DNA from 2 places in the Allobosea sp. GW822-FHT03F07 genome. Region 1 is predicted to be linked to the other one. Evidence: predicted binding sites of a transcription regulator. Region 1 holds the regulator's gene; the other holds the start of a gene.
The links. Region 1 encodes LexA, which represses DNA repair genes until DNA is damaged. Its sites were predicted from a motif close to TGTTCNNNNTGTGTTCNG; they were not measured.
Positions count from the first base shown of each region.

Region 2: ssb (single-stranded DNA-binding protein) is a predicted target of LexA. The motif match lies at 3,837-3,854, and genes of this name have one in related genera.

Region 1 is NZ_JBXAND010000002.1:344,216-359,119, forward strand. It holds gene AC1RMY_RS10190 (helicase HerA domain-containing protein) at 1-482, shown strand, start outside; gene AC1RMY_RS10195 (anthranilate synthase component II) at 682-1,299, shown strand; gene trpD (anthranilate phosphoribosyltransferase) at 1,373-2,386, shown strand; gene trpC (indole-3-glycerol phosphate synthase TrpC) at 2,394-3,236, shown strand; gene moaC (cyclic pyranopterin monophosphate synthase MoaC) at 3,233-3,730, shown strand; gene AC1RMY_RS10215 (molybdopterin molybdotransferase MoeA) at 3,730-4,941, shown strand; gene lexA (transcriptional repressor LexA) at 5,053-5,790, shown strand; gene AC1RMY_RS10225 (ComEC/Rec2 family competence protein) at 5,784-8,060, opposite strand; gene gltX (glutamate--tRNA ligase) at 8,251-9,669, shown strand; gene gltA (citrate synthase) at 9,946-11,235, shown strand; gene AC1RMY_RS10240 (Bug family tripartite tricarboxylate transporter substrate binding protein) at 11,382-12,371, shown strand; gene lpxB (lipid-A-disaccharide synthase) at 12,402-13,574, opposite strand; gene AC1RMY_RS10250 (LpxI family protein) at 13,571-14,410, opposite strand; gene lpxA (acyl-ACP--UDP-N-acetylglucosamine O-acyltransferase) at 14,434-14,904, opposite strand, start outside.
Region 2 is NZ_JBXAND010000005.1:240,825-255,728, reverse strand. It holds gene AC1RMY_RS16805 (pyridoxal-phosphate-dependent aminotransferase family protein) at 475-1,653, opposite strand; gene AC1RMY_RS16800 (MFS transporter) at 1,890-3,119, shown strand; gene AC1RMY_RS16795 (DinB family protein) at 3,203-3,766, shown strand; gene ssb (single-stranded DNA-binding protein) at 3,939-4,466, shown strand; gene AC1RMY_RS16785 (ABC transporter substrate-binding protein) at 4,832-6,418, shown strand; gene AC1RMY_RS16780 (VOC family protein) at 6,576-7,061, opposite strand; gene AC1RMY_RS16775 (M20 family metallopeptidase) at 7,252-8,367, shown strand; gene gyrA (DNA gyrase subunit A) at 8,598-11,411, opposite strand; gene AC1RMY_RS16765 (MarC family protein) at 11,829-12,461, shown strand; gene AC1RMY_RS16760 (hypothetical protein) at 12,566-12,877, shown strand; gene AC1RMY_RS16755 (PepSY-associated TM helix domain-containing protein) at 13,047-14,432, opposite strand; gene AC1RMY_RS16750 (hypothetical protein) at 14,545-14,904, opposite strand, start outside.

The sequences.
Region 1 (14,904 bases):
TGATGGCCGATCCCGAGGCGCGCTCCCGCCAGGTCGCGGTGCTCTACCAGGATTTCACCGTGCGCTGCCGGATGCGCCGGCTCGGACGGAGCAATCTCAGCCTCGACGAGTTCCGCCGCCGCCTCGCCGTGGCCAAGGCCGGTGCGAGCGACGAAATCGTCGAATCCGACACCTGGCGGGCGGCTGTCGAGGCTTCGCTGGCCCTGCCCGACGATCTGCACGGCCTGTTCCTGTTCATCGCGCGCGCGGCACTGGAACAGGCGCCCTGCCCCAGCGACGCGGAACTTGCCGCCGTCTATGGCAGCCATTCGCCGAGCCGGGCGCGGCGGCTGATCGCCTATATCGAGGAGCGCGGGCTGCTCGTCTGCCATGTCGATTTCCGCGGCCAGCGCACGCTCGCTTTGCCGACGCTCGGGATCGAGACCGCGCCGGGCCATGGTTCGGTGCGAACGGCCGGCATGCCGCGCGGGGCGCGGGGTTAGTATCTGCTCGTCCTGCCCGGGCTCGCCCCGAGCATCTCAGGCCGGGAGAGGCTCCGGCCCCATCTCGTCCGACGATTCTCGGTTCTGCGCTTCGCTTCGCCCGAGAATGACGACTGAGCCCATGCGACCGCCCGCTCGAAAACTTGACCACCCCGCCTCCGAACGTGCATGACCTCAAGCCGCATTCACGGGTTCGGCCATGCGCGTTCTGTTGATCGACAACTACGACAGCTTCACCTGGAACCTGGTCCACCTCATCGGCGGGCTCGGGGCCGAGGTCGATGTGCGCCGGAACGACGCGCTGACGGTCGAGGAAGCGCTCGCCGGCGATCACGACGCGATCGTGCTGTCGCCCGGCCCCTGCACGCCGAACGAAGCCGGCATCTGCCTCGATCTCGTGCGCGAGGGCGCCGACCGGAAGCCGATCTTCGGCGTCTGTCTCGGGCTGCAGGCGATCGGCCAGGCCTTCGGCGGCGATGTCGTGCGCGCCCCCTTGCCGATGCACGGCAAGGTCTGCGCCATCCAGCACAAGGCGCGCGGGCTGTTCCGCGGCATCAACGGGCCGCTGCAGGCGACGCGCTATCACTCGCTGGTCGTCGCACGCGAGAGCTGCCCGGCCGATCTGGACATCGAAGCCTCGACCGATGACGGGCTGATCATGGCGCTGTCGCACCGGAGCCTGCCCGTCTGCGGCGTGCAGTTCCATCCCGAGAGCATCGCGTCGGAACACGGCGCGACGATCCTGCGGAATTTCCTAGATCTCGCCGAGCGATGGCAGCGCGACCATGCGGGCGCCGCCCTGGCCGGCGCCGTCTGAGCCCGGGACGCCGGTTCGAGCCGCCCTTTTTCCAGATCGACTGCGTTAAAGTCGCCTTCTACACAGAGTTCCCATGGACGATTTCAAGCCCTTCATCGCCAAGGTCGCGACCGGCGCCTCGCTGTCGCGCGACGAGGCCCGCGACGCCTTCGACACGATCCTGTCCGGCGGCGTCACCAATGCGCAGGCGGCCGCCTTCCTGATGGCGCTGCGCGTGCGCGGCGAGACCGTCGAGGAGATCACCGGCGCGGTCGGCGCGATGCGCGGCAAGATGCTGACGGTGAAGGCCCCGGCCGACGCCATCGACATCGTCGGCACCGGCGGCGATTCCTCCGGCTCCTACAACGTCTCGACGCTGGCCTCGATCATCACGGCCGCCTGCGGCGTGCCGGTCGCCAAGCACGGCAACCGCGCCGCCTCCTCCAAGACCGGCACGGCCGATGTGCTGATGGCGCTCAACGTCAAGGTCGGGCTCGATCCGGCGGCGACCGAGCGCTGCATTGCGCAGGCAGGCGTCGGCTTCATGTTCGCGCCGACACATCATGCCTCGATGCGCCATGTCGCGCCGGTGCGCGTCGAACTCGGCACCCGCACGATCTTCAACCTGCTCGGGCCGCTCTCGAACCCGGCGGGCGTCAAGAAGCAGCTCATCGGGGCCTTCTCCGAAACCTGGCTCGAACCGATGGTGCGCGTGCTCGCGAGCCTCGGCTCGACGCGGATCTGGGCCGTGCACGGTTCCGACGGGCTCGACGAGATCACCACCACAGGCCCGACGCGCGTCGTCTCGCTGGAGGGCGGCAAGATCGAGAGCTTCTCGATCAGCCCCGACGATGTCGGCCTTCCCCGCGCCCGTCCGGAAGATCTGCGCGGCGGCGAGCCGGCCCAGAACGCGGCGGCGCTGCGGGCCGTGCTCGACGGCGAGAAGACGGCCTTCCGCGACATCGCCGCCTTCAATGCCGCGGCCGCGCTGCTCGTCGCCGGAAAGGCCGGCGACCTGCGCGACGGGCTGGCGCAGGCGGTGGCCGCGCTCGATTCCGGCAAGGCCAAGGCGACGCTGGCTGCGCTCGTCGCCAGCTCGAACGCGTGAGGCGGCCATGACCGACATCCTCGCCAGGATCGAAGAATACAAGCGCCGGGAGATCGCCGCCGCCAAGCAGGCGATCCCGCCCGCCCAGATTGAGGAACTGGCCCGCTCCGCCGCCCGGCCGATCGGCTTCGCCGACGCGCTCGCCGCCAAGACCGCGCAGAGACGTCCGGCGCTGATCGCCGAGATCAAGAAGGCGAGCCCTTCCAAGGGGCTGATCCGCACCGATTTCGATCCGCCTTCACTTGGCCGCGCCTATGCCTCCGGCGGGGCCGCCTGCATTTCCGTGCTGACGGACGGGCCGTCCTTCCAGGGGCAACCGGAATTCCTGACACGCGCGCGCGCCGCCTCCGGCCTGCCGGCGCTGCGCAAGGACTTCCTCTACGACCCCTACCAGGTCTTCGAGGCGCGGGCCTGGGGCGCCGACTGCATCCTGATCATCATGGCCGGCGTCGACGACGCCACCGCGCGCGATCTCGAAGCGACGGCGTTCGATCTCGGCATGGACGTGCTGATCGAGGTCCATGACGAAGCCGAGCTCGACCGGGCGCTTTCTCTCAAAAGCCGCCTGCTCGGCATCAACAATCGCGATCTGCGCGACTTCAAGGTCGACCTCGCCGTGACCGAGCGGCTGGCGCCGCGCGTGCCGGCCGAGCGCATGCTGATCAGCGAGAGCGGCATCTTCACTCATGCCGACATCGTCAGGCTGAACGGCGTCGGGGTCGGCGCCTTCCTCGTCGGCGAGAGCCTGATGCGGCAGGCAGACGTCGCCGCAGCGACGCGCGAACTGCTGACCGGTACATCGCTCGAAGGCAAGTCGCTCGAAGGCAAGCCGCAGGACAGCGCCGCGTGACCGGCCTCAGCCATCTCGACGCGCAGGGCCAGGCCCATATGGTCGATGTCGGCGACAAGGCCGAGACCTCGCGCATCGCGATCGCCGAAGGCTGCGTCGTGATGCAGCCGCAGACGCTGGCGATCGTGCGCGCCGGCGACGCCAAGAAGGGCGACGTGCTCGGCACCGCCCGGCTCGCCGGCATCATGGCCGCCAAGAAGACGCATGAGCTGATCCCGCTCTGCCACCCGCTGCTCATCAGCAAGGTTGCGGTCGATCTCGAACTGGACGAAGCCCTGCCCGGCGTGCGGGTGCGCGCCGAGGTCAAGATGAAGGGCCAGACCGGCGTCGAGATGGAGGCGCTCACCGCCGTCGGCGTCGCCTGCCTGACCGTCTACGACATGGTCAAGGCGGCAGACCGCGCGATGCGGATCGAGAATATCCGGCTCGTCCACAAATCGGGCGGAAAATCAGGCACGTTCGACGCCGGCAGCAGCGCCGGGGAGAGCACCTGATGGCCCTGACGCCGGTCCCGGTCGCGCTTAAGGCGCTGCTCGACAGCGTGCCGGCGACGACGCCGACCGAGACCCTGGCGCTGGCGCAATGCGCCGGTCGCGTGCTGGCGGCCGACGTCACGGCATTGCGCACGCAGCCGCCCTTCGCCAATTCCGCGATGGACGGCTACGCCGCGCGAGCCGAAGATCTCGCACCCGGCAGCGACCTGCGCGTCATCGGCGAATCCGCCGCGGGGCGCTCCTTCGCGGGCGTGGTCGGACGAGGTGAGGCGGTGCGGATCTTCACCGGCGCGCCGATCCCGGACGGCGCCGATACGATCCTGATCCAGGAGAATGCCGACGGCATCGGCTCGGCGACGATCCGCGTCCGCGAGGGTGCGCCGAAGGGCAAGTTCGTGCGCCCGGCCGGGCTCGACTTCACGACCGGAGACGTTCTGCTACCGGCGGGCCGCCGGCTCGACAGCGCGGCGCTCGGCCTCGCCGCCGCCGCCGGGCACCCGAACCTGCCCGTTCGCCGCAAGCCGCTGGTCGCGATCCTCGCGACGGGCGACGAACTGGTCCTGCCGGGCGAAACCGTGGGCCCCGACCAGATCGTCGCCTCCAACAGCTTCTCGCTCGCCGCGATCGTCGAGCAGGCCGGCGCGAGCGCGCTCGATCTCGGCATCGCCCGCGACAACCATCCCGATCTCGCCGCGCGGATCGGACGCGCGCAGGAAGCCGGCGCGGATGTGCTGATCACGCTCGGCGGCGCCTCGGTCGGCGCGCACGACCTCGTCCAGGAGGCGCTGAAACGGGCCGGGATGGCGCTCGGCTTCTGGAAGATCGCGATGCGGCCGGGCAAGCCGATGATGACCGGGCGGCTCGGCCAGATGGTCGCGGTCGGGCTGCCGGGCAACCCGGTCTCGTCGATCGTCTGCGGCCATCTCTTCGTCGTGCCCCTGATCGAGGCGCTGCTCGGCATGCCCGAGCCCGAGCGGGACCGCAGCGAGCCCGGCATCCTCGGCCGCGACATGCCGGCCAATGACGAGCGCGAGGATTATCTGCGCTCCGACCTCGCGCTGACCGAGGCCGGTTGGCAGGCGACCCCGTTCGACCGGCAGGATTCCTCCATGCTCGGCCTGCTGGCCCGGGCGCAGGCGCTGGCGATCCGCCCCGCCTTCGCCGAGCCGGCAAAGAAAGGCGATCCCTGCCGGATCATCCGCCTGCGCTGAGTTGACCTTGGGCGAGCACCTGCTTGCGGAACACAACACGAACGGGTATGGTGTTCGTGATTTGTTTCGAATCTGCGCCAAGAGCAGATCATCATCGCGCCGGCGGGGACCATGCTGACACGCAAACAGGCCGAACTGCTTCGCTTCATCCATGAACGCCTGCGTGAAAGCGGCGTGCCTCCCTCTTTCGACGAGATGAAGGACGCGCTCGACCTGCGGTCCAAATCCGGCATCCACCGCCTTATCATGGCGCTGGAGGAGCGCGGCTTCATCCGCCGCCTGCCGAACCGGGCGCGGGCGCTGGAGGTCATCAAGCTGCCGGAGGGCAGCGGAGCCGGCGGGCAACCGCGCGGGCGCTTCAATCCATCGGTGGTCCAGGGCGGGCTCGGCAAGGATGGCGCGCCCGGCAAAGAAGGCGTTCTCGGCAAGCCGCGGCCGGTGGAGGGCGCCTCGGATGATGGGCGCGGCACGATTTCGATCCCTGTGATGGGCCGCATAGCCGCAGGCACGCCGATCTCGGCAATCCAGAGCCGCAGCCACAGCGTCGCGTTGCCTGCCGACATGCTGGGCGGCGGCGAGCATTTCGCGCTCGAGGTTCGCGGCGACTCGATGGTGGATGCCGGCATCCTCGACGGCGATACCGTCGTTATCCGCAAGCAGGACACCGCCAATACCGGCGACATCATCGTCGCGCTGATCGACGACGAGGAGGCGACGCTGAAGCGGCTGCGCAAGCGTGGATCCTCGATCGCGCTGGAAGCGGCCAATCCGGCCTATGAGACACGCGTGCTCGGCCCGGACCGGGTCAAGATCCAGGGCCGGCTGGTTAACCTGATGCGGCGCTACTGAAGTCGCTCAGGCTCGGCGGCGTCGTCCGCCGACGGCGGAACGGCAATACCTGCTGGGTCAGGTCTGGCCGATGTCGGCTGCGTGGCTGCGGCCTTGCGGTTCCAGGGACGCTCGCTCCCGGCCTGCTCGGAAGCGTGGCTGCGCCAATCCCCGCCCCGGCGAACGAGCGCCGTCGCTCCGTCCCGGATCAAGGCCGTGCGGTCGATCAGCTTCGCGGCGCAGGGGGCGGTCCAGGGGATCGGCGTGACGACGAGGTCGGCGCGACGGCAATCCTCGATGATGGCGAGCCTGTCGCGGGCATAGGCAATGCTGCGGCCGTCCTTCGTCAGGATGACACAGCCCTGCGGGTCGCAGGCCGCGCCCTGCCGCAGAGCGGCATCGTCGGGGTTACGGCCGTCGCCATCGGCGGTCAGCCATTGCTGCAGGACGAAGCGGCTGGGCTTGCCGGCGACGATCAGCAGGTCGTCCTTGCCGCGCACGGCGATGCCGGAGCCGTCGCGCTCGATCAGGATTTCGGGGCGCCCGGGCTTCGCCGCGACGGCGACGCCCGCGACGAGCGGCAGGATCGCGAGCAGCCGCAACTTCGTCGTCCAGAGCGCGATCCAGAGCAGCGATGCCGCAAAGCAGGCCAGCGCGGCGGGTCCGAAGGCGGCGATGACGAGCGTGGAATGCTCGATGGTCGCGACCCAATGCGCGAGCTTGAGCACGACCTCGGAGGCCGCACCCATCAGCCACCAGGCCGGCGCATCGAGCCCGAACGGATAGGCGAGCACGCCGAAGACCGCTGCCGGCATCACACAGAGCGAGACGAAGGGCAGCGCCAGCGCGTTACCGAGCAGGCCGAAGGGATTGAAGGTCTGGAAGTGATAAGCGCCGAAGGGCGCGGTCGCAGCCGTCGCCAGCAGCGTCGTGACGACGATGCCGGTCGCGGCGATCCAGAGCGGCCGCACGGGCCAGGGCAGCGTGGGAGGCGGCTGCGGCCGGTCGCGATTCTCCCAGCGCTCGGCGAAGGCGATCAGGGCGGCGACGGCACCGAAGGACATCTGGAAGCTCGGCCCGAGCAGCGCCTCCGGCTCGCGCAGCAGCACGATGATCGCGGCCAGCGCGAGGTTGCGCATGCTGAGCGCCGGCCGGTCGACCAGGATCGCGCCGAGCATGACAAGCGTCATGATCAGCGAGCGGACCGTCGCGACCTCCGCGCCCGAGAAGACGCAGTAGGCGATGGCGCCGATCATCGCCGCGACGGCGGCCATCTTCTTGACGGGCCAGCGCAGGGCGAGCGTCTGCGAGAGGGCCAGGAGCGCCCGGACCAGCCAGAAGATCGTGCCGGCGGCGAGCACCATGTGGAGGCCCGAGATCGAGACGATGTGATAGATGCCCGCGGCACGAAGATCGGTGTTCGTCGTCTCCGTGATCAGGCCGCGCTTGCCAGTAACGAGCGCCGCCGCCATCGCGCCGGCCTGGCCGCCGGCGATCTCGGCGATGCGCCGCGTCAATGCGTTGCGAGCCCGGTCGATCGTCGCCGCCAGTACGAGTTCGCTCGGTGGGGGCCGAGGCGGTGGTGAAAGCACGATCTTGCCGGGAATACTGCCGACGGCGCCCAGCCCGCGGAAGAAGGCGTCGCGCCCGAAGTCGTAGCCGCCGGGGCGCGCCGGGCCGGGGGGCGGCAGGAGCCGCGCCACGGCCGAGATGTGATCGCCCGGCGAGACCTCGCCGCTACGGACATTGACGCGCACCCGCTTCGGCCAGCGCTCGGGTTCGAGTCCGGCAAGGGCCGTGACCAGGATGACAAGGCGTGCGCCGGCATCGCGCGCTTCGACCGCCTCGACAAAGCCGCTGAGCTGGCCGATGCGGGGGCGGTCGAGGATAGGGCCGGCAACAGTGGCGGTGCGCCAGGTCGCCGCGGCGAAGCCGGCAAAGACAGCGGCGAGGCCGATGCAGATCAGCATGGCGTGCCGCCTCAATCGCAGGCAGACAGCGCCGGTGCTCGCCAGCAGGAATCCCGTCAGCGGGGCCCAGAGCGCCGGCTCCCGGTCGGCGGCGAAGTAGAGCAGGATGCCGGCTCCCATGATCACCGGCAGCCAGAGGAACAGCCGGCGGCGCTCGGCCTCGCGCGAGCAGGCGGCCAGGAAGCGCCGCCGCCAATCCACGAGAATCGATTTCAGGCTGGCCTCGCCGAGCACAAGACCAGGCAGACGCGATTGCAGGATACCCGCGCGCGCGCCGCGCGCCTGTGCTGGCCGACCCTCCCCTGGCAGCCCCCGCTGCATCCAGCGTTCCCCAGCCCGCCCCGCCCCGCGCCGGCTGCGATCTTGCGCTTAACGCGGGCGGCCAGAGCATGTTACAGGGGCCGCGCCGGATGTCATGTCCGTCCGGCGCGCGCCGGCATCCGGCTCGCCGTTTTTCCTCCCCGTCTCGATCTGGGCCGTCCACCTGCGCCCAGCCGGAGCTTTGCCTTTCATGAGCGATGCCGTCGTCACGCGCTTTGCGCCCTCGCCCACCGGCTTCCTGCATATCGGCGGCGGGCGCACTGCCCTGTTCAACTGGCTGTATGCGCGCCATACCGGCGGCAAGATGCTGCTGCGGATCGAAGACACCGATCGTGAACGCTCGACCGACGCCGCGATCGGCGCGATCCTCGACGGGCTGAAATGGCTCGGCCTCGATTGGGACGGCGACACCGTCTACCAGTTCGCCCGCGCCGAGCGGCATCGCGAAGTCGCGCACCAGATGTTGGCGGCCGGCACGGCCTATTACTGCTACGCGACCCCGGCCGAACTCGACGAGATGCGCGAGCAGGCCAAGGCGGCTGGCAAGCCGATGCGCTATGACGGGCGCTGGCGCGACCGCGACCCGGCGACCGCGCCGGCCGACGTCAAGCCGGTGATCCGGCTGCGCGCCGCCCAGACCGGCGAGACCGTCGTCGAGGACGAGGTACAGGGCCGAGTCGTCTGGCAGAACGAGAATCTCGACGACCTCGTGCTGCTGCGCTCCGACGGCAACCCGACCTATATGCTGGCCGTCGTCGTCGACGACCACGACATGGGCGTGACCCATGTCATCCGCGGCGACGACCACCTGACCAACGCGGCGCGGCAGACCCAGATCTACCAGGCGCTCGGCTGGAAGGTGCCCAGCATGTCGCATATCCCGCTGATCCATGGTCCGGACGGCGCGAAGCTGTCGAAGCGCCATGGCGCGCTCGGCGTCGATGCCTATCGCTCGATGGGCTATCTGCCGGTGGCGCTGCGCAACTACCTTCTGCGGCTCGGCTGGAGCCATGGCGACCAGGAGATCTTCTCGACGCAGGAGATGATCGAGCTGTTCAACCTGTCCTCGATCGGCCGGTCGGCGGCGCGCTTCGACTACGCCAAGCTGGAGAGCCTGAACGGCCTCTATATGCGCCAGTCGGAGGATCGCGATCTGCTGGAGGCACTCAAGGTGATCCTGCCCGAGATCGGCCCGCCGCGCGGCGTGCCCGCGGAGCTGTCGCCGGAGCTGGAGGCGAAATTCCTCGCCGCCATGCCCGGCCTCAAGGAGCGGGCCAAAACGCTGGTCGAACTGCTCGACAGTGCCTACTACCTCTATGCCGCGCGACCGCTGCAGCTCGACGCCAAGGCGGCCGCCCTGCTCGATGAGGCGGCAAAGCAGCGCCTGCCTGGCCTCGCCGAGATGCTTTCGGCCGTGAACGACTGGTCCGTCGCGGCGCTGGAGGCGGCCGTGCGCGGCTTTGCGGAGACGAACGGGCTGAAGCTCGGACAGGCCGCGCAGCCCCTGCGCGCCGCCCTGACCGGACGCGCGATGTCGCCCGGATTGTTCGACGTGATGGCGGTGCTCGGGCGCGAGGAGACGCTGGCGCGGCTCGCCGACCAGGCATGAGCCGGGGGCTCGGTCGACCGTCTTTCGGCTCGGTTGAACAGCTCCCGCAAATGGTCTAGTGACGCGACGTGTGGCCTGCTCCGGCGCCAGCCGGATCGGGCACAAATATTGCTTGAAAATCAGTCGGATGAACCGCCCCTTCAACCTCCCCGCCGATGCCCCGACACGACGTTGTCATGTCGGGACGGCCTGATGACGGGAAGGCCTCATGACAACCGGGGACGGACCGAGCGGGACGACGACTGAACAGCAGCGAGCCTGAAAGGATCGGTATCGATGAGCGGAACCACCAGCCAGCTTCAGGTCGACGGCAAGACCGTCGACATGGCGATCAAGACGGGTTCGATCGGCCCGTCCGTCATCGACATCGGCAAGCTCTACGCCCAGACGGGCATGTTCACCTATGATCCCGGCTTCACCTCGACGGCGAGCTGCGAGTCGCAGATCACCTATATCGACGGCGACGAGGGCGTGCTGCTCTATCGCGGCTATCCGATCGAGCAGCTCGCCGAGCATGGCGACTTCCTCGAGACCTGCTACCTGCTGCTGGAAGGCGAACTGCCGACCGCCGCGCAGAAGGCCGATTTCGACTATCGCGTGACGCGCCACACCATGGTGCACGAGCAGATGGCCCGCTTCTTCCAGGGCTTCCGCCGCGACGCGCATCCGATGGCCGTCATGGTCGGCTCGATTGGCGCGATGTCGGCGTTCTATCACGACTCGACCGACATCTCCGATCCGCATCAGCGCATGGTCGCCTCGATGCGCATGATCGCGAAGATGCCGACGCTGGCGGCGATGGCCTACAAATATACGGTCGGTCAGCCCTTCGTGTACCCGCTGAACTCGCTCGACTACACCTCGAACTTCCTGCGGATGTGCTTCGCGGTGCCGGCCGAGGAGTATAAGGTCAACCCGGTGCTCTCGCGCGCGCTCGACCGCATCTTCATCCTGCATGCCGACCACGAGCAGAACGCCTCGACCTCAACGGTCCGGCTTGCGGGCTCGTCGGGCGCCAATCCCTTCGCCTGCATCGCGGCGGGCACGGCCTGCCTGTGGGGGCCCGCCCATGGCGGCGCCAACGAAGCCGCGCTGAAGATGCTCGAGGAGATCGGTTCGGTCGAGAACATCCCGAAATACATCGCCAAGGCCAAGGACAAGAACGACCCGTTCCGCCTGATGGGCTTCGGCCACCGCGTCTACAAGAATTACGATCCGCGCGCCAAGATCATGCAGAAAACCACGCATGAGGTGCTGAACGAGCTCGGGATCAAGGATGATCCGCTGCTCGACGTCGCGATCGAGCTCGAGCGCATCGCGCTGTCGGACCCGTACTTCATCGAGAAGAAGCTCTATCCGAACATCGACTTCTATTCGGGCATCACCCTGAAGGCGATGGGCTTCCCCACCTCGATGTTCACGGCGCTGTTCGCGCTGGCTCGCACCGTCGGCTGGATCGCGCAGTGGAAGGAGATGATCGAGGACCCGTCCCAGCGCATCGGCCGTCCGCGCCAGCTCTATACCGGCGCCCCGCAGCGCGAGTACACGCCGATCGGCCGCCGCTGAAGCGCGCAGCCAAGCACTGGCTCCCAAACAGGGCGCGACGGCTTGCCGTCGCGCCCTTATTGTTTCAGATGATTGATATGATGGCCGGCAATGACGGCGCCTCGTATCGCGCTAAACTCGAAAAAAGCAATCTGGAGGATAAACGCTTGTCGCAGTCCCATGATCTCAACCGGCGCGGCTTTCTGGCCGGCGCCACCGCGCTGACGCTGACCGGCGGACAGACTCAGGCGCAAGTCGCCTTCCCGACCCGGCCGATCAACCTGATCGTTCCATTCGCCGCCGGCGGCTCGACCGACATCGTCGCGCGCCTCGTCGGACAGAAGATGACGGAGCTTCTCGGCCAGTCGGTGGTGATCGAGAACCGCGCCGGCGCCGGGGGCAATGTCGGCTCGACCGCCGTCGCCCGCGCGACGCCGGACGGATACACCATCCTGATGGGCACGATCTCGACCCATGCGCTGAACCCCGCGATCCTGAAGACCGTGACCTTCGACCCGGTCAAGGATTTCACGCCGATCTCGCTGCTCGCGCTCGTGCCGAACGTCATGGTCGTGCATCCGAGCTTTCCGGCCAAGACGGTCCAGGAGGTCATCGCGGTGCTCAAAGCCGATCCGGGCAAGTACTCCTACGCCTCGTCGGGCGTCGGCACGCCGCTGCACCTCTCGGGCGAGCTGTTCAAGTCGCTCGGCGGCGTGCAGATGAACCATGTGCCCTATCGCGGCGCGGGGCCGGCTCTGAACGACGTCGTCGCCGGCGCGGTGCCGATCATGTTCGACAACCTGCCCTCCTCGGCCCAATTCATCCGCAGCGGCCAGCTGCGCGCCATCGGCGTGACCACCAAGGAGCGGGTCTCATCCTTCCCGGACCTGCCCACGATCGCCGAAGGTGGCCTGGCCGGCTACGAGACCTATACCTGGAACGCGCTGTTCGGACCGGCCAAGATGCCGGCCGACATCGTCGCCAAGCTCAACAAGGCCGCCAATGACGCGCTGAAGGACGAGGGCGTGAAAAAGCGCCTCGAAGACGTCAGCGCCGTGATCGTCGGCTCGACGCCGGACGCGCTGGGCGAGCACGTCAAGATCGAGGTGGCGAAATGGTTCCCGATCGCCAAGGCCTCGGGCGCCGCGCTGGAGTGAGGCGCCGCCTTTCCCGCAGGTCGGCGCCGGCTATTCCGGTCTGCCTGCGGCCAGCGCCAACGCGGCCTCAACCGCGTTGGCAGCCGGGCTCGCCCCGGCCGAACGCATGATCGTCTCGACCTCGGCGAAGCCGTCGAGCTGCCGCTGGCGCTCCGGCCCGTCTGTGAGGGCCGCAAGGAGGTGTCCGCTCAACGCCTCAGCCGTCGCATCATCCTGGATGAATTCCGGCACGGCGCTACGCCCGAGGATCAGATTAGGCAGGATCACGCTCGGTAGCTTGATCAGGCGGCGCGCGATGGCAGCCTCCCATCCGGCGCCGCGATAGGCCGCAACCGTCGGCACCTGCGCCAGCGCGAGTTCGAGCGTCACCGTACCCGATGCCGCCAGCGCCGCCCGCGCCTTGCGGAAGGCCGCGAGCTTTTCCGCTTCGCCGACGACGATTTCGGGTCGGACAGGCCAGGACGCTGCTGCCTGTGCGATCTCCTCGCGCAGATGCGCCACCGCCGGCAGTACGAAGCGCGCGCCCGGCGCGGCCGCGGCGACCCGCGCGATCGCCTCGCCGAAGACCGGCATCAGATGGCGGATTTCCGAGCGGCGGCTGCCGGGCAGGACCAGCAGCACAGGCGCCTCAGCATCCGCCCGAATACGCGCCTCGGCGCTGTCGGGCCTGAGTTCGGACAGGCGTTCGATCAGCGGATGGCCGACATAGACCGTCTTCGGCCCATGCAGTCGCTCCAACGCCGCCGGCTCGAAGGGCAGCAGCGCCAGGATGCGGTCGATATGCGGCGCCATCCGGCGAGCCCGACCAGAACGCCAGGCCCAGACGCTCGGGCAGACCCAATGGGCGATCGGAATCGTGGGTGCCCGGGCGCGCACCTTCTTCGCGACACGCAGGCAGAAGTCCGGCGCGTCGACCGTCAGCAGAAGATCGGGCGCGAAGGCCGTGACGCCTCGGGCGGCGTCGTTCATCCGGCGCAGCAGCAGGGGCAGGCGCGCGACCACGGGGCCGAAGCCCATCACCGCGATATCGGCCTGGGGAAAGAGCGGTACGAGGCCGGCGGCGATCAGTCCCTCGCCGCCGACGCCGCTGATTGCGAGTTCGCGGTCACCGAGGCGCTGCCGGAGACTGTCGAGAAAGCGCAGGGCCAGCGCGTCGCCGGAGGCCTCGCCCGCAATGACCGCAAGGCGAAAGGGGCGGCTCACGAGGCGACGCCCTCGACGAACAAGCCCGACTGGTCGGCGAGTTTGCCGAGACCTGCGGCATCACCGACCAGGACGCGCCGAGCCCGCAAGCCAATGCCCGAGAGGCCGGCGGCCGCGACGTTGCGCAAGGTTTCCGCTCCGATCGCCGGCATGTCGACCCGCAGATCCTGGCCGTCCTTCGGCGCCTTCACCAGAACGCCGTCGCCCTTGGCGAGGCGCAGGCGGCCGGACGAGACCAGTTCGCCGACACGGCGGATCATGGCGTCCGTGCCTTCGGCGGCCTCGATCGCGATGACACGGTGATCGGCCAGGATCGCCGCCTGGCCGACATCGAAAGGGGACAGCGCCGCCAGGAGCTGGAAGCCGCGCGTCATCAGGTCCCTCTGCACAGGCGTCGCCGCCTTGCGACCGAGGGGGCCGAGCGGAGCCGTCATCTGCGGCGCGACATCGGCCGGACCGTGGACAGAGAAGCCCTGCCCCTCGAAGAATGTGACGACGCCGCGAAGCAGGTGGTCGTCGCCGCCGCGAAAGGCGCGGGCGAAATGCGGTAGGTATTTCAGCGTCGAGGCTTCCGGCCGCAACGCGCCGAAACTCGGCCGCGGCAGGCTGCCGATGAGGACGAGGTCGAGGATGTCACGCCGGCGCAGATCCTCCAGCAAGCGGCCGAGCTGACCGAGGCGGTAGCTCTGGAGATCGACCGTGCCGAAGGCTGCGGGAACGGCCGCACCCTCGAGCGCGGCGATGAAGACGGGCCGGCCGCCGGCCGCCGCCAGGCTGGCGAGCCGGGGCGGAAAGTCGCCGGCGCCCGCGATGATCGCGAGCGGCCTGTCGTTCAAGGCCGCAACTGCCTGATCAGCACTCACCGATCCGGCGCGTTGACGTCACGAGGGATGCAGATCGCACGCTCGCCGCCGTCCCGGATGAAGTCGAGGATCTCGTGGATCAGCGGATGCGAGGCGAATTCGCTGGCGACGTCCTCGACGCGCTCCGACAAGGTGCCCTCATCGGCAAAGAGCAGGCGATAGGCGCGGCGCAGTTCATGGATCTGCTCGCGCGAGAACTCGCGGCGACGCAGGCCGACGAGATTGAGACCGGCGAGGTGGGCCGGATTATCCCGCACGAGGCCGAACGGAATGACGTCGTTCAGCACACCGGCGCCGCCACCGATAAAGGCGTGATCGCCGACACGGATGAATTGCTGCAGGCCCGTGCCGCCGCCGACGATCACGAAATTGCCGACCGTGACATGCCCCGCGCACATGACGTTGTTGGAGAAGATGACGTTGTTGCCGATATGGCTGTCATGCCCGACATGCGAATTCGCCAGAAA
Region 2 (14,904 bases), on a different contig from region 1:
ACGAGTTTGGCAGTCATCCGGACCATCTTTGGGTCGGGTACTTGATCCTCGATGTGGCGCGGATCGATCCAAGCGAGTTCTCTGACAAAGTGCTCCTTCATTGCGATGGTGGGTCAGCTGTCGAGCTTGCCGTAACCGGCTGGACAGATCAGTGCATGGCCGTTGTCGGGCGCCCGTTACCGGAGCTCGACTGGGCCGCGTAAATGCGCGGGCGCACTGCTAGCGATTTTGCTCGATAGGATGGCGAGGCGCACACCGACCCAGCCTCGTGAGCATTCACGGCAATGGGATCGTGCCGACACTCCTGGGCGTGCGAAGCATGAGCCCGGAACCCATCAACACGACAATCCATCCCTGAATCTCTGGAGAGGGCGGGCCTTCCCGTCACGGCCTGTGTTGATGGCTTTCGGGCTCGGACCTTTGGACTGCTCCGGAATGAAGGCATGTTTCGCTGCAGAAGCGTGCTTTCCGAACTCAAACCGCCTCGCTCAGGCAGGCGATCGCCGCCGCGACGCCGCCCGCGCCATGCGGAATGCTCTTGGCCTGAAGCGCCATCTCGACCGAGCCCAGCGTCGCCAGCAGGGTCGCTGCGCTGAAATGGCCCATATGGGCGATGCGGAAGGCCTTGCCGGTATAATCGCCGATGCCGAGGCCGAGCGAGACGCCGCAGACGTCGCGGGCGAAATCGGTGATCGTCGCGGTCTCGAAGCCCTCGACCAGGATCGTCGTGACCGAAGGCGAGCGCTGCTCCGGCTCCGGCACGCTGAATTGCAGCGCCTGCCCGGTCGACCAGGTCTCGACGGCGGCGTGGGTCGCGCGGGCGAGCCCGGCATGGCGCTGCCAGACCGCCTCCAGGCCCTCCTCGAAGATCATGTCGAAGGCGGCGCGCAGGCCGAAGAGCAGATGCTCGGGCGCCGTGCCGCAATGCTTCATATAGGCCAGCGTGTTCATCCGGCCGGACCAGTCCCAGTAGCCGGTGCGCATATTGGCGTGGGTGTGGGCAGCCAGCGCCCTCGGATTGGCCGCGACGACGGCGAGACCGGGCGAGGACATCAGCCCCTTCTGCGAGGCGGACATGGCGACGTCGATGCCCCACGCATCCATCTCGAAAGGCATGCAGCCGACCGAGGCGACGCCGTCGACCATGAACAGGGCAGGGTGGCCGGCGGCATCGATCGCGCGGCGGATCGCGGGGATGTCGTTGACCACGCCCGAGGCGGTGTCGACCTGCACGACCATCACGGCCTTGATCGAATGGGTCGTATCGGCACGCAAGCGCGCCTCGACCGCGGCCGGATCGACGGCGGCGCGCCAGCTTCCGGCCAGGACCTCGGTGTCGGCGCCCATGAAGCGGGCCATCTCGCCCCAGCCGATGGCGAAGCGCCCGCTCGCCAGTACGAGGACCTTGTCGCCGCGGGACAGGACATTGCTCAGCGCGGCCTCCCAGCCGCCATGGCCGTTGGCGGCGTAGACGAAGGTCTCGCCTTCCGTGCGGAAGATGCGCTTGAGATCGGCCAGGATCGACTCGGTCAGCCCGACGATCGATGGCGCGCTGAGCTCCTCGGCCGGGCGCATCATCGCCTGCAGCACGCGGTCGGGAATATTGGTCGGCCCTGGCATGGCCAGGATCGGCCGGCCGTTGGCGAAGCTCATGGAACAGGAATCCTCGTTGGACCGCTCGGTCATAGCCGGCGGGGCTGATCCGAGGCCTTAGCGACAGAGCGGGCCGGCAGGCAAGGGTTCGGGCGCCTTCCGGCCATGACAATTCTTTGAGAAGTGCATGCCTTTCGCCAATGCATGACGTCCCTGCATGATTTCGGCTGGCGTCGCGCTTCGTCCGGGTCCAATCCGTTTGCCAGCCAAGCAAGAAGCCAGACGAAGCGCCGGACATGACGATCAGCACAGCCGCCAGCTCCTCCACCCCCCTTGCCCGCAGCGCCGCGATGCCGGTCCTGATCGCGCTCAGCGCCACGCACCTCCTCAACGACATGATGCAGTCGCTGATCCCGGCGATCTATCCGATCATCAAGACGGCCTATGGGCTGGATTTCGGGCAGATCGGGCTGATCACGCTGACCTTCCAGATCACCGCCTCGCTGTTCCAGCCGCTGGTCGGCGCCTATACCGACAAGAACCCGATGCCCTATTCGATGGTGGCGGGCATGGGCTTCACGCTGGCCGGCCTGATCGGGCTGGCCTATGCCGGCAGCTATCCGCTGCTGCTGCTCTCGGCTGGCTGCGTCGGGCTCGGCTCCTCGATCTTTCACCCGGAAGCGACGCGCATGGCGCGAGCTGCCTCAGGCGGCCGGCACGGGCTGGCGCAGGGCATCTTCCAGGTTGGCGGCCAGACCGGCGGGGCGCTCGGGCCGCTGCTCGCCGCCTTCATCATCGTGCCGCGCGGACAGCAGAGCCTCGCCTGGTTCTCGGCCGCGGCGCTGGTCGCGATGATGGTGATGATGTGGACCGCCGGGCGCTTCGCCGAGCTGCAGCGGCTGCACGCCTCGGCTCCCGCGGCGAAGACGGGCGTGGCCGCCGCGGCGGTTCCGGCGCGTTCGGCCGCTGCCGTCGGCTTCGCCGTGACGATCCTGGTGATCCTGCTGTTCTCGAAGAATGCCTATTCGCAGAGCTTCAGCTCGTTCTACACCTTCTACCTGATCGGCAAGTTCGGCGTCTCGGTGCAGCTCTCGCAGGTGATGCTGTTCCTGTTCCTGGCCTCGTCGGCGGCAGGCGCATTGTTCGGCGGCATGCTCGGCGACCGGATCGGCCGCAACAAGATCATCTGGTTCTCGATCCTCGGCGCGCTGCCCTTCACGCTCGCGCTGCCCTTCGCCGACCTGTTCTGGACCGGCGTGCTGACGATCGTGATCAACCTGATCATGTCGAGCGCCTTCGCCGCGATCCTGATCTACGCGATGGAGCTGATGCCCGGCCGGATCGGGCTGGTCGGCGGGCTGTTCTATGGGCTCTCCTTCGGGCTCGGCGGCGTCGCGGCGGCGATGCTGGGCGAACTCGCCGACCGGATTGGCATCGGGGCGGTCTACAGCATCTGCTCATTCTTGCCGGCGATCGGGCTGCTCGCCTGGTTCCTGCCGAAGATCAGCGAGGAGCGGCACGGGTAGACGATAGCGAGCGCAGCGCCGCTCCTGCCGCGATCCGTCCCGCCCGGCCGTGATACCATGCGCGCGTCGAGGAGGTGACGGCGATGGATGAACTGCGCCCCTTCCGGGCGATGGCCTATAATAATCTCTGGGCCAATCACCGGTTGCTGAGCGCCTGCGCCGGGCTGTCGCAGGAGGATTTCATCGCGCCGCGCACTGGCTTCTTCCCGAGCCTGCGCGCGACGCTCAACCACATCCTGATCATCGACCATTTCTATGTCGACGCCATGGAAGGCGGCACGCTCGGGCCGGCGGCCTGGGCCGACCAGGAGCCCTGCTCTACGTTGCCAGCCCTCAAGGCCGCGCAGGAGCAGGTGGACCGGCGCCTGATCGCGGTCGTCGAGGCGGGGGATCTCGAGCGCATCGTCGAGGTGCATCGGCGGGTGAGGGTGCAGCGCGAGCGGCTCGACCGCTTGCTGCTGCACCTGTTCCAGCATCAGGTGCATCATCGCGGCCAGGCGCACGCCATGCTCAGCGGGACGCCGGTCGCGCCGCCGCAGCTCGACGAGTTTTTCTCCGCCGGCGAGGCGCCGCTGAGAGCCGAGGAGTTCGCGGCGCTCGGCCTGACGGAAGCCACGATCTGGGGCGAGGATGAAGACCGGCCCTGAGCCTGCGACCGGCGCGGGAGCCGACTCCGGCGTGCCGAGACGAATTCCGGGGACAACGCCCCGAATGCTCTTGAACAAAACGAGAACATCATTGATAGTGCGCCTACAGGCCGGTAGGGTCCGGCTCCGGTCGGAAAGCCGGTTTCGATGTGCGCAGGAAATGGAGCCTCTCATGGCTGGTAGCGTCAACAAGGTCATTCTGGTCGGCAATCTCGGTCGCGATCCCGAGGTCCGGCGGCTCGGCTCGGGCGAGCCGGTCGTAAATCTGCGCATCGCGACCTCCGAAACCTGGCGCGACAAGCAGTCGGGCGAGAAGAAGGAGCGCACCGAGTGGCACTCGGTCGTGATCTTCAACGAGAACCTCGCCAAGGTCGCCGAGCAGTATCTGAAGAAGGGCTCGAAGGTTTACATCGAGGGCCAGCTCCAGACCCGCAAATGGCAGGACCAGTCGGGCGTCGAGAAGTACACGACCGAAATCGTGCTACAGCGCTTCCGCGGCGAGCTGACCATCCTCGACAGCCGCGGGCAGGGCGGCTCGGACGAATATGGCGAGGGCGGCGGCATGATGGAGGACCGCTCCTCGGGTTCCTCCTTTGGACGCTCCGGCCCGCAGGGCGGCGGCTCGCGCCAGCCGGCGATGGCGGGTGGCGGGGGCGGGCGCTCGTCCTCGAGCCATCTCGACGACGACATCCCGTTCTAGCGCCTGTACAGCAGGTTCTGCTGGTTTTTGCGCGGAACCCGCGCGGCCATCCCGGGCTTGCCCCGGGATCCACTCCGGAACGCTTCCGATCGGGCTTCAGGCATGGATCCCGGATCTCCGCTTCGCTGCGTCCGGGATGACCCGCGCAGTTGTCGGAAGGGAGCTGCGCCTTCGGCGCGGTCGCGCGAAGTGCCCTCATGGGCCGCCCGTAAAGTTGTACGGCGTCGTGCCGGCTTCACCGGTGCGGCGCGGTTCGCATGTGTGAACCGGGTTCCCAGACGGTTTGGGCTGGCACACGGCTTGCGATACCCTGCGTCATTGTGGGGCCTGCCTCAGCCAAGGCCTCCGGTCACAGGGAGGCCAAGATGACGACACGGCGCGGATTTCTGGCGGGCGGCGCGGCGGCGCTGACGCTTTCGGCCCCGCGGCTCGCGGAGGCGGCCGACGCGAAGGTCTTGAAGTTCGTACCGCAGGCCGATCTCGCGGTCGTCGATCCGATCTGGACGACGGCGACGGTCACGCGCAACCACGCCTTCATGGTCTACGACACGCTGTTCGGGCAGGACGCGGCCTACAAGGCGCAGCCGCAGATGGCGGAGGGCGCGGTCGCCGATGCCGACGGCAAGGCCTGGACGATCAAGCTGCGCGAGGGGCTGAAATTCCATGACGGCGCGCCCGTCCTGGCGCGCGACTGTGTCGCCAGCCTGACGCGCTGGGGCAAGCGCGATTCCTTCGGCCAGACCTTGTTCGCGCTGACCGACGAGCTTTCAGCCGTCGACGACAGGACGCTGCGTTTTCGCCTGAAGAAGCCCTTCCCGCTGCTGCCCGATGCGCTCGCCAAGATGACGGCCTTCATGCCGGTGATCATGCCCGAGCGCCTGGCAGCGACCGACGCCTTCACCCAGGTCACCGAGGTCGTCGGCAGCGGGCCGTTCCGCTTCGTCGCGGCCGAACGCCAATCCGGCAGCCGCGCCATCTACGAGAAATTCGCGGGCTATGTTCCGCGCAGCGACGGCCAGCCGGGCCGCACCGCGGGGCCCAAGCTCGTCCATTTCGACCGGGTCGAATGGCACACGCTGCCCGACCCTTCGACCGCGGCCGCTGCGCTGCAGAGCGGCGAGATCGACTGGGTCGAGCAGCCCTTGCCGGATTTGGTGCCGGTGCTGGCGCGCAATCCGGCGATCGAGGTCGCCGTCAAGGAGACGACGGGCGCGGTGGCCATCATGCGGATGAACCATCTGCATCCGCCCTTCGACAATCCGGCGATCCGCCGCGCCATGCTGCTGGCGATCGACCAGGCCGAATTCATGGAAGCGGTCGGCGGGCCCGACAAGACCCTCTGGCGCACCGGCGTCGGCGTCTTCCCGCCGGGCACGCCGATGGCGAGCGATGCCGGCATGGAGGTGCTGAACAGCCCGCGCGATGTCGGGCGCGTCAAGCAGGCTCTGGCGGCGGCCGGCTACAACGGCGAGAAGGTCGTGCTGCTCGGCGTCACCGATCTCGCCAATCTCAAGGCCGAATGCGAGGTCGCCGGCGAGATGCTGAAGCGCATCGGCATGAATGTCGACTATCAGAGCATGGATTGGGGCACGGTGGTCGCGCGGCGCGCCAAGAAGGAGCCGCCGTCGCAGGGCGGCTGGAACTGCTTCTTCACCGGCTGGAATGGGCTCGACATGTTCGACCCCGTCGGCCATCTCTCGCTGCGCGGCAATGGCGCCAATGCCTGGCCGGGCTGGCCGGTGGCGCCGAAGATCGAGGCGCTGCGCGACGCCTGGATCGAGGCGCCCGATCTCGCCGCCCAGCAGCGCATCGCGGCCGACATCCAACGCCAAGTCTTCGAGGACGTGCCCTATGCGCCGCTCGGCCAGTATTTCCAGCCGACGGCCTATCGCAAGACGCTGACGGGAGTACTGCCGAGCTTCCCGACCTTCTGGAACGTCAGGCGGGTTTGAGGCGGGCGCCTGATCAACCCGTGCCGTCATTCCGGACGCAGCGAAGCGGAGGCCCGGAATCCATCGGAGGGCAACGCACTCCACGATGGATTCCGGATCGGCGCCGCTGACGCCGCTTGTCCGGAATGACGGAGAGGGGGGATATCCAGGCGCTTGCTCACCCCGCCGCTGCGCGTTCCAGCGCGGCGATGTCGAGCTTGATCATCTGCATCATCGCCTGCATGACGCGGCTCGCCGTCGCGGTGTCGGAATGCGTCAGCAATTCGATCAGGCGGCCCGGCGTGATCTGCCAGGATACGCCGAATTTGTCCTTCAGCCAGCCGCAGGCGATCGGCTTGCCGCCATCGGCGGTGAGCCTGTCCCAATAATGGTCGACCTCGTCCTGCGTGTCGCAAAGCACGACGAAGGAAACGGCGTCCGTGAAGTCGTGGCCCGGCCCGCCGTTCATGGCGGTGAAATCCACGCCTTCGAGCGTGAAGGAGACGGTCAGCGCGTCTCCCGCGGCCAGGCCCGACACATCGCCCGGATTGCGCATGATCGCGCCCTTGCGGCTGTTCCTGAAGACCGAGACGTAGAACTCTGCGGCCTCCTCCGCCTGCTTGTCGAACCACAGGAACGGGGTGATCTTCTGCAGCCTGGCCATGGCGTTCTCCCTGGCGTTCGATCCCGGATCGAGCCGCTGTCGTTCATTGATTAACCTAATGGTTTAGTATCAGGGATCGCTTGTCAAGCCGGGGCAGGGGCGCCTCGCTGCGCCATGCCATCAGGGCAGGGCGCCCCTGCCAGCCGGCATCCTTGTTCGCGCCGCGCTTCCCGGCGATGGTCCGGCCATCATGAGCAGCATCGATCCCAACGTTTCCGCCCTGTCCGTCTGGCTCGCGCTGGAAAGCCCCACCAGCCACGTGCCCGGCGTCAACGGCATGATGGACCTCGTCGCGAGCGAGGTCGAAGGCCTGCCGATCGCGGTCGAGCGCATCGCCGGGCGCGACGGCCTCGGCGACAGCCTGATCCTGCGGGCCGGCCTCGACAATGGCGAGCCGGCGGTTGCGGTCATGTCGCATCTTGACACAGTCCACCCGGTCGGGACGAGCGCCCGCGACCTGACCGTGCGGGTCGAAGGCGACCGGCTCTACGGCCCGGGCGTCTACGACATGAAGGGCGGTGCCTGGCTCGCACTGCAAGCGTTCAAGGACGTCGCCCGCGCCGGGACGGCGAAGCGGCCAATGGTCTTCCTGTTCACGCCGGATGAGGAGATCGGCTCGCCGACGACGCGCGGCCTGATCGAGGAGATCGGCCGGGCTTCCGCCGCCGTTCTCGTCACGGAGCCGGCCCGCGAGGGCGGTAAGATCGTGACAGCGCGCAAGGGCGTCGGGCGCTTCGAGGTCAAGCTGGAAGGGCGGCCGGCACATTCCGGCTCGCGTCATGCGGACGGACGCAGCGCGATCCGCGAGGCGGCCCACCAGATCCTCGCTGTCGAGGGCATGACCGACTATGCGCGCGGCATCACCACCTCGGTCGCCCTGATGGGCGGCGGCACCGCGGCGAACGTCATCCCGCAGCATGCCTGGTTCAGCGTCGACCTGCGCGTCACCAGCGCGGCCGACGGCTTGGCGATGGAAGATCGCATCCTCGGCCTGAAGCCGCATGACCCGGATGTGAAGATCAGGATCAGCGGCGGCATGAACCGCCCGCCTTACGAGAAATCTGCGGCGGGTGCGGCGCTGTTCGAGACGGCGCGCAAGGTCGCAGCCGGCATCGGCTTCGAGTTGCAGGATTGCCCGATGACGGGTGGTGGCTCGGACGGGAACTTCACAGCGGCGCTCGGCGTGCCGACCCTGGACGGGCTCGGCATCGACGGCGACGGCGCGCATACGCTGAGCGAATACGCGCTGATCTCCTCGATCGCGCCGCGGCGGGCGCTGATCAAGGGCTTGCTGGAGACGGTTTGAGCCGGTTTCGCTTATCCGGAAACGCGCGGGGAACCCCTCTCCTGTAAGGAGAGGGGCAGGGGTGAGGTGTAGGCCCCCCCCTGGACACCGTGGCTGTGAGCTGACGGCGGCCATCTTCAGGATAGCTGGTCGAGGGGCCGACCCCTCACCCTGCCCTCTCCCCTATGGGAGAGGGTTCTCTGTCGTGGTTCTCGTGCTCACGGGGAAGTGGCGGGCCGCCGGCGAGGAGATCACTCCCCGCCGTTTTCCTCAGGCGCCGGGCCGGCCTCGGCCTCGGCTTCACCCTCGTCGCCGTCACCCTCGTCGCCGATGCGCTCGACCGAGACGACCTTCTCGCTGGCGTCGGTGTTGAAGACCGTCACGCCTTGTGTCGAGCGGCCGGCGATGCGGATGCGGTTGCCCGGGCCGGCATCGACCGGCACGCGAATGACCTGTCCGCCATCGGTGACCAGCATGAGCTGGTCGCTGTCCACCGCCGGGAAGGAGGCGACGAGCTTGCCGTTGCGTTCGTTGACCACCATCGCGACGATGCCCTTGCCGCCGCGTCCGGTGACCCGGTACTCGAAGGACGAGGTGCGCTTGCCGTAACCCTTTTCCGAGACGGTCAGGATGAACTGCTCGGCAGCGCCCATGGCGGTGTATTTCTCCAGCCCGAGCTCGATATTGCCGTCGCCTGCGCTCTCCTCGCTGTCGGCCTCGACGGGGGCTGCCGTCTCCGCGCCTTCTTCGGCCTCGCCCGTCAGGGCGCGGCGATTGGCGGCGGCACGCTTGAGATAGGCGGCCCGCTCGTCGGGCGTGGCGTCCAGATGCGTCAGGATCGCCAGTGAGATGACCTCGTCACCCTTCGCCAGGTTGATGCCGCGCACGCCGGTCGAGTCGCGGCCCTTGAAGACGCGCACCTCCGGAACGGCGAAGCGGATGCACTGGCCGTCCGCCGTCGTCAGCAGGACGTCGTCGTTCTCCGTGCAGATCTGCACGTCGACGATGTGGTCGCCCTCGTCGAGCTTCATCGCGATCTTGCCGGCGCGGTTGACGTTGACGAAGTCCGACAGCTTGTTGCGCCGGACGCCGCCGGACGCCGTGGCGAACATGACGTCGAGCGTCTCCCAGCTCGCCTCGTCCTCCGGCAGCGGCATGATCGTGGTGATGCGCTCGCCCTTTTCGAGCGGGAGCATGTTGACCAGCGCCTTGCCCTTGGCGTTCGGCGCGGCCAGCGGCAGCCGCCAGACCTTCTCCTTGTAGACCTGTCCTTCCGAGGAGAAGAACAGCACGGGCGTATGGGTGTTGGCGACGAAGAGCCGCGAGACGAAATCCTCGTCCTTGGTCGCCATGCCTGAGCGGCCCTTGCCGCCGCGCTTCTGGGCGCGATAGGTCGAGAGCGGCACGCGCTTGATGTAGCCGGCATGAGACACGGTCACCACCATGTCCTCGCGCGCGATCAGGTCCTCGTCGTCGAGGTCGGAGCCCCAATCCTGGATCTCGGTGCGGCGCGGCGTGGCGAAGGCGGCCTTCACCTCGGCCAGCTCTTCCTTGATGATCGCCTGGATGCGGGCGCGCGAACGCAGGATGTCGAGATAATCGGCGATCTCGGTCGCGAGCTTCTGCAGCTCGTCGCCGATCTCGTCGCGGCCCAGAGCGGTGAGGCGGGCGAGGCGGAGTTCCAGGATCGCCTTGGCCTGCGCGTCGGAGAGGCGATAGGTGCCGTCGGCGTTGATCGGGTGGCGCGGATCGTCGACCAGCGCGATCAGCGGGGCGATGTCGTCGGCCGGCCAGTCGCGCGCCATCAGCGATTCATGCGCGGCCGACGGAGTCGGCGCGGTGCGGATGAGGCGGATGACCTCGTCGATATTGGCCACCGCCGTCGCCAGGCCGCAGAGCACATGGGCGCGCTCGCGGGCCTTGTTCAGCAGGAAGCGGGTCCGGCGGGAGACGACCTCCTCGCGGAATTCGACGAAGGCGACGATGAAGTCGCGCAGGTTCAGGACTTCCGGGCGGCCGCCGTTCAGCGCGACGAAATTGCAGCCGAAGGAGGTCTGCAGCTGCGTGAAGCGGTAGAGCTGATTCAAGACGACATCGGCCAGCGCGTCGCGCTTGATCTCGATGACGACGCGCACGCCCTCGCGGCTGGATTCGTCGCGCAGGTCCGAGATGCCCTCGATGCGCTTCTCGCGCACCATGTCGGCGATCTTCTCGACCATCGAGGCCTTGTTCACCTGGTATGGAACCTCGGTGACGATGATCGCCTCGCGCTCCTTGCGCATTTCCTCGATATGCGTCTTGGCGCGCATCACCACCGAGCCGCGGCCGGTGTGATAGGCGGCGTGGATGCCGCTGCGGCCCATGATCGAGGCGCCGGTCGGGAAGTCCGGGCCGGGCACGATCTCGATCAGCTCGTCGATCGTGATCTCAGGATTGTCGATCAGCGCGACGCAGGCGTCGATGACCTCGCCGAGATTGTGCGGCGGGATGTTGGTGGCCATGCCGACCGCGATGCCGCCGGCGCCGTTGACGAGCAGGTTCGGGTAGCGCGCCGGCAGGACCGTCGGCTCCAGTTCCTTGCCGTCATAGTTCGGCTGGAAGTTGACCGTGTCGAGGTCGAGATCCTCGAGCAGCGGCATCGCCGCCTTGTCGAGCCGGGCCTCGGTGTAGCGATCGGCCGCGGGTGAATCGCCGTCCATCGAGCCGAAATTGCCCTGGCCGTCGATCAGCGGCAGGCGAAGCGAGAAGTCCTGCGCCATGCGCACCAGCGCGTCATAGACCGCGAGATTGCCGTGCGGATGGTATTTACCCATCGTGTCGCCGACGATGCGGGCGCATTTGGTGTAGGGCCGGTCGGGCAGGTTCTTGTTCTCGTGCATCGAGAACAGGATGCGCCGGTGCACGGGCTTCAGGCCGTCGCGGACGTCGGGAAGAGCGCGGCTCACGATCACGCTCATGGCGTAATCGAGATAGCTCTTCTTCATCTCGTCGGTGATGCCGATCGGCTTGATGTCGCCGCCGAAATGCGGCTCGTCCGGCCGCTTGTCGTCTGTGTCGTCGCTCAAGGGATTGGGTCCCGATTCCTGCTTGTTTTCAGGCTTCTGGCTACCCGATTCCAGTGGTTTAGGCCAGCGACGCGGCTGGCTTTTTAGTGGAAAATAAACTCAATCAAATCAATTGCTTGGATGTCATTTCGGAAACGCCTTCCGATCCCCTCCACATTCCCGCCTTGATTGAGCGTCGCCATAGGCGAAAATGGGCTGAGCCGCCACGTTGGCGCGCTAGCCAACTCTCCAGCCCTCATCCTGAGGAGGTCACTTTAGCGACTGTCTCGAAGGATGCTCCGGCTCGCTCCAGAGCCTCCTAGAGCATCCTGCGAGACGCTGCTGCGCAGCTCCTCAGGATGAGGGCTGAGCGCGGGCGACCGCGCCTCAAAGCCGTTGCTCTTCCGGTGCGGCGCGCGGCGTGTCTTAACTGCGTCCATGCACCTCGATTTCGTCACCTCCGCGCTCGTCACCCTGCTCGTCACGCTCGACCCGCCGGGGCTCGCGCCGATCTTCCTGTCGCTGACGCAGGGCATGTCGGCGGGCGAGCGCCGGCAGGTCGCGATCCGCGCCTGCATCATCGCCTTCGGCATCCTGGCCTTCTTCGGCGTGGCCGGCGACGTCGTGCTGAAGGCGCTCGGCGTCTCGCTGCCGGCCTTCCGCATCGCGGGCGGGCTGCTGCTGTTCTGGATCGCCTTCGAGATGGTGTTCGAGCGCCGCAACGAGCGCAAGGCGCAGACGGCCGAGACCGCGATCACGCAGGACCATATCCGCAATGTCGCGGCCTTCCCGCTGGCGATCCCGCTGATGGCGGGGCCGGGCGCGCTGACGGCGATCATCCTGCTGGCGGGCCGGGCGGAGGGCGATCCCGTGCGGCTCGCTGCGCTCGCGCTGATCTGCGGGCTGGTGATCCTGTCCTGCCTCGTGGTGTTCTGGCTCGCGGTGCCGATGGCGCGGCTGCTCGGCGTCACCGGCAATGTCGTGCTGACGCGGCTGCTCGGCGTCGTCCTGGCGGCGCTGGCAGTGCAGTTCGTGATCGACGGCGTGTGGGCCTCTGTGCGGGCGGGGTAGGTGAGCCGATCCGATCGTGGCTTGCATTCCAGACGCACTGCGGAAGGTCAACCTCAGCATTGGAGCTCGTGGCGCCCATCGTTGATCTGACGTAAGGTACGGCCATGTTCCGGGTGGCGTGCGCTTTCTTTATCGTCGCGTTCAGCGCGGGGGCGGCGGTTGCCGATCCCGTGCTCAGGCTCATGCAGGGCATCTGGCGGGGCGACGGCCATGTCTTCGTCATCGACACGGAGCGCATGCAGGCCAATATCGATCCCGAGCGAGCCTTCCAGCGCGACCCGCTGATCATCCGCAACATTTCTGGCCGGATGGTGGTGTTCGAGGTCGATCGCCGCCGCTACATCGGCCTGTTCGACAAGACCGAACTGAGCCTTACCGGCGACGGGATCCACGGGGCGCTCCGGCTCCGCAAGTGATCGCGCGTCGCGCGATAACCGGCGTCGGCGGGGCAAATCTCAGGCAGTGCCGCCGATCCGCCGGCGGTGACTTGCGGTTGGTGCGGGCCCTCTCCGTCATGGTCGAGACGAGCCCGACCATGACGGCAGCACGGCTTGGCACCATCCGGCATGAAGGCGTCGCTGCCGGTCAGGCGGCCCGCGCCAGCCGCCAGCGCAGCATGTCCGCGCACAGGAACAGCACGAGGCTGGCGCCGACGAGCGGCAGAGCCCAGCCGAGCGCGGCCGCGACTAGCAACGCGCCCGCCCGTGCCGGCCAGCCAAGCCGCAGCCAGGCCTGCATGAGCGTGCGCGGCAGGGCGCCGGCCGGCGGGCGCTGCCGCCACCAGATCCGGTAGCCCAGCGCGGTCATCACCATCAGGGCGATGCCGAGCCCGGCCATGGCGAGCTGGTTCGGCCAGCCGAACAGGATGCCCATATGCAGGTCGATGCCCCAGCGGATCAGCTTGGCGATCAGCGGGAAGGTCTCGAAATCGGCCCGGCTGACCACGGCGAGGTCGCGGGGATCGAGCGCGATGGTGTCGACCTGGGTCGGCCAGCCGCGATCATATTCCCTGACGAGCCAGGCCTGGCCCTCGGCGCGCGGCGGCCTGATCTCGAGATGGGGCGAGTCGATGCCGGCCGTCCGGGCCGCCGCGAGGACGGCGTCGAACTGCGCAAGGCTGCCCGGCGGTGCGGAAGGGACGCCCGAGGCGGCAGCGCCATGATGGGCATGTTCGCCCGTCGCCGGCGCCGCGCCGAGCTTGAGCGTGACGGAGGGTGTGACCCAGCCGAGCGTGGCGCGCAACGCGTCGATCCGGTCGCCGGCATATTTCGACCAGGTCAGGCCGGTGATGGAAACGAAGACAAGGCCGAGCGAGAGGCTCAAGCCCACCAGGCCGTGCCAGCGCCGCAGCCGCAGCACGGGGTTGGCGCGGGCGCGCTGCGCCGCCTGCGGATGGCGGCGCCAGAACCAGAGCAGCACGCCGCCCAGCGCCACCGCCCAGAGCCAGGAGGCGGCGAGTTCGCTGTAGTTGCGGCCGAATTCGCCGAGCAGGAGATTGCGGTGGAGGTAGTCGAGCGTCGTGCGGAAGGGCAGGATGCCGCTCGTGCCGTAGACGACGAGATCGCCCCTGACCGCCAGTGAGACAGGGTCGATGAAGATGGCGCGGCTTTCCGAATCGCCGAGGCCGGGCTGGGCGAACATCACGCGCGTGGTCTGGCCCGGGCCCGGCGCCGGCCGGACGGCGAAGAGACGAGGGTTCTCCCCGATGTGGCTCCGCGCGGCGGCGATCTGGGCCGTGAGTGCGGCGGGCTCGCCGACGCTCGTGGCGGTCAACTGCTCGCGGTAGAGTAGCGCTTCCAGTTGCGGCGTCAGCACGTAGAGCGTGCCGGTGAGCGCCGCGACCAGGATAAATGGGCCGACGAACAGCCCGGCATAGAAGTGAAGCCTGGCGACGAACGCCTTGAATTCGGACGATAGTCCGATGGCGCGGCCAGCTTGGGCGCGCGCCTCGAAATCCGCATGAGCGGTCATGGATGATCCTCGATCGACGGGTCTGGACAGAGCCGGTCGAATCCATGCGCACTTCTGGCGACGATGGCGCTCGACACGGCAAGGCAGGCGGCTGCGGCAGCCGCCGACGGCGTCAGGCGAGGGAGGGCGGCCCGCGTGGGCGGCTCGCGAGCCGGTCGTGGCCCGGCAGGCGGGCAGGCGTGGGGGCGTCGAAGGCGTAGGCTGCGCCGAGCGGGACCGGCGGGCTGAGCAAGACGACCCGGATAGGCGGCGGCGCATAGGCCAGGCCGAGCGTGCTGCAGCCGGCCTGGCAGCAAGCGGGAAGATGTTGCTGTGACGGATCGCCCGGCAGCGGTACGCTCTCCGCGCCCGGCGCACAGAGCGTCAGATGGGCGGCTCGGTCGAGCAGGGCCGGCGCGAGGCTCTGACCGGACAGGACCGCGCCGAACAGACCCTGAAGCACGAGAACATAGGCCGCGATGACCGCGACCCA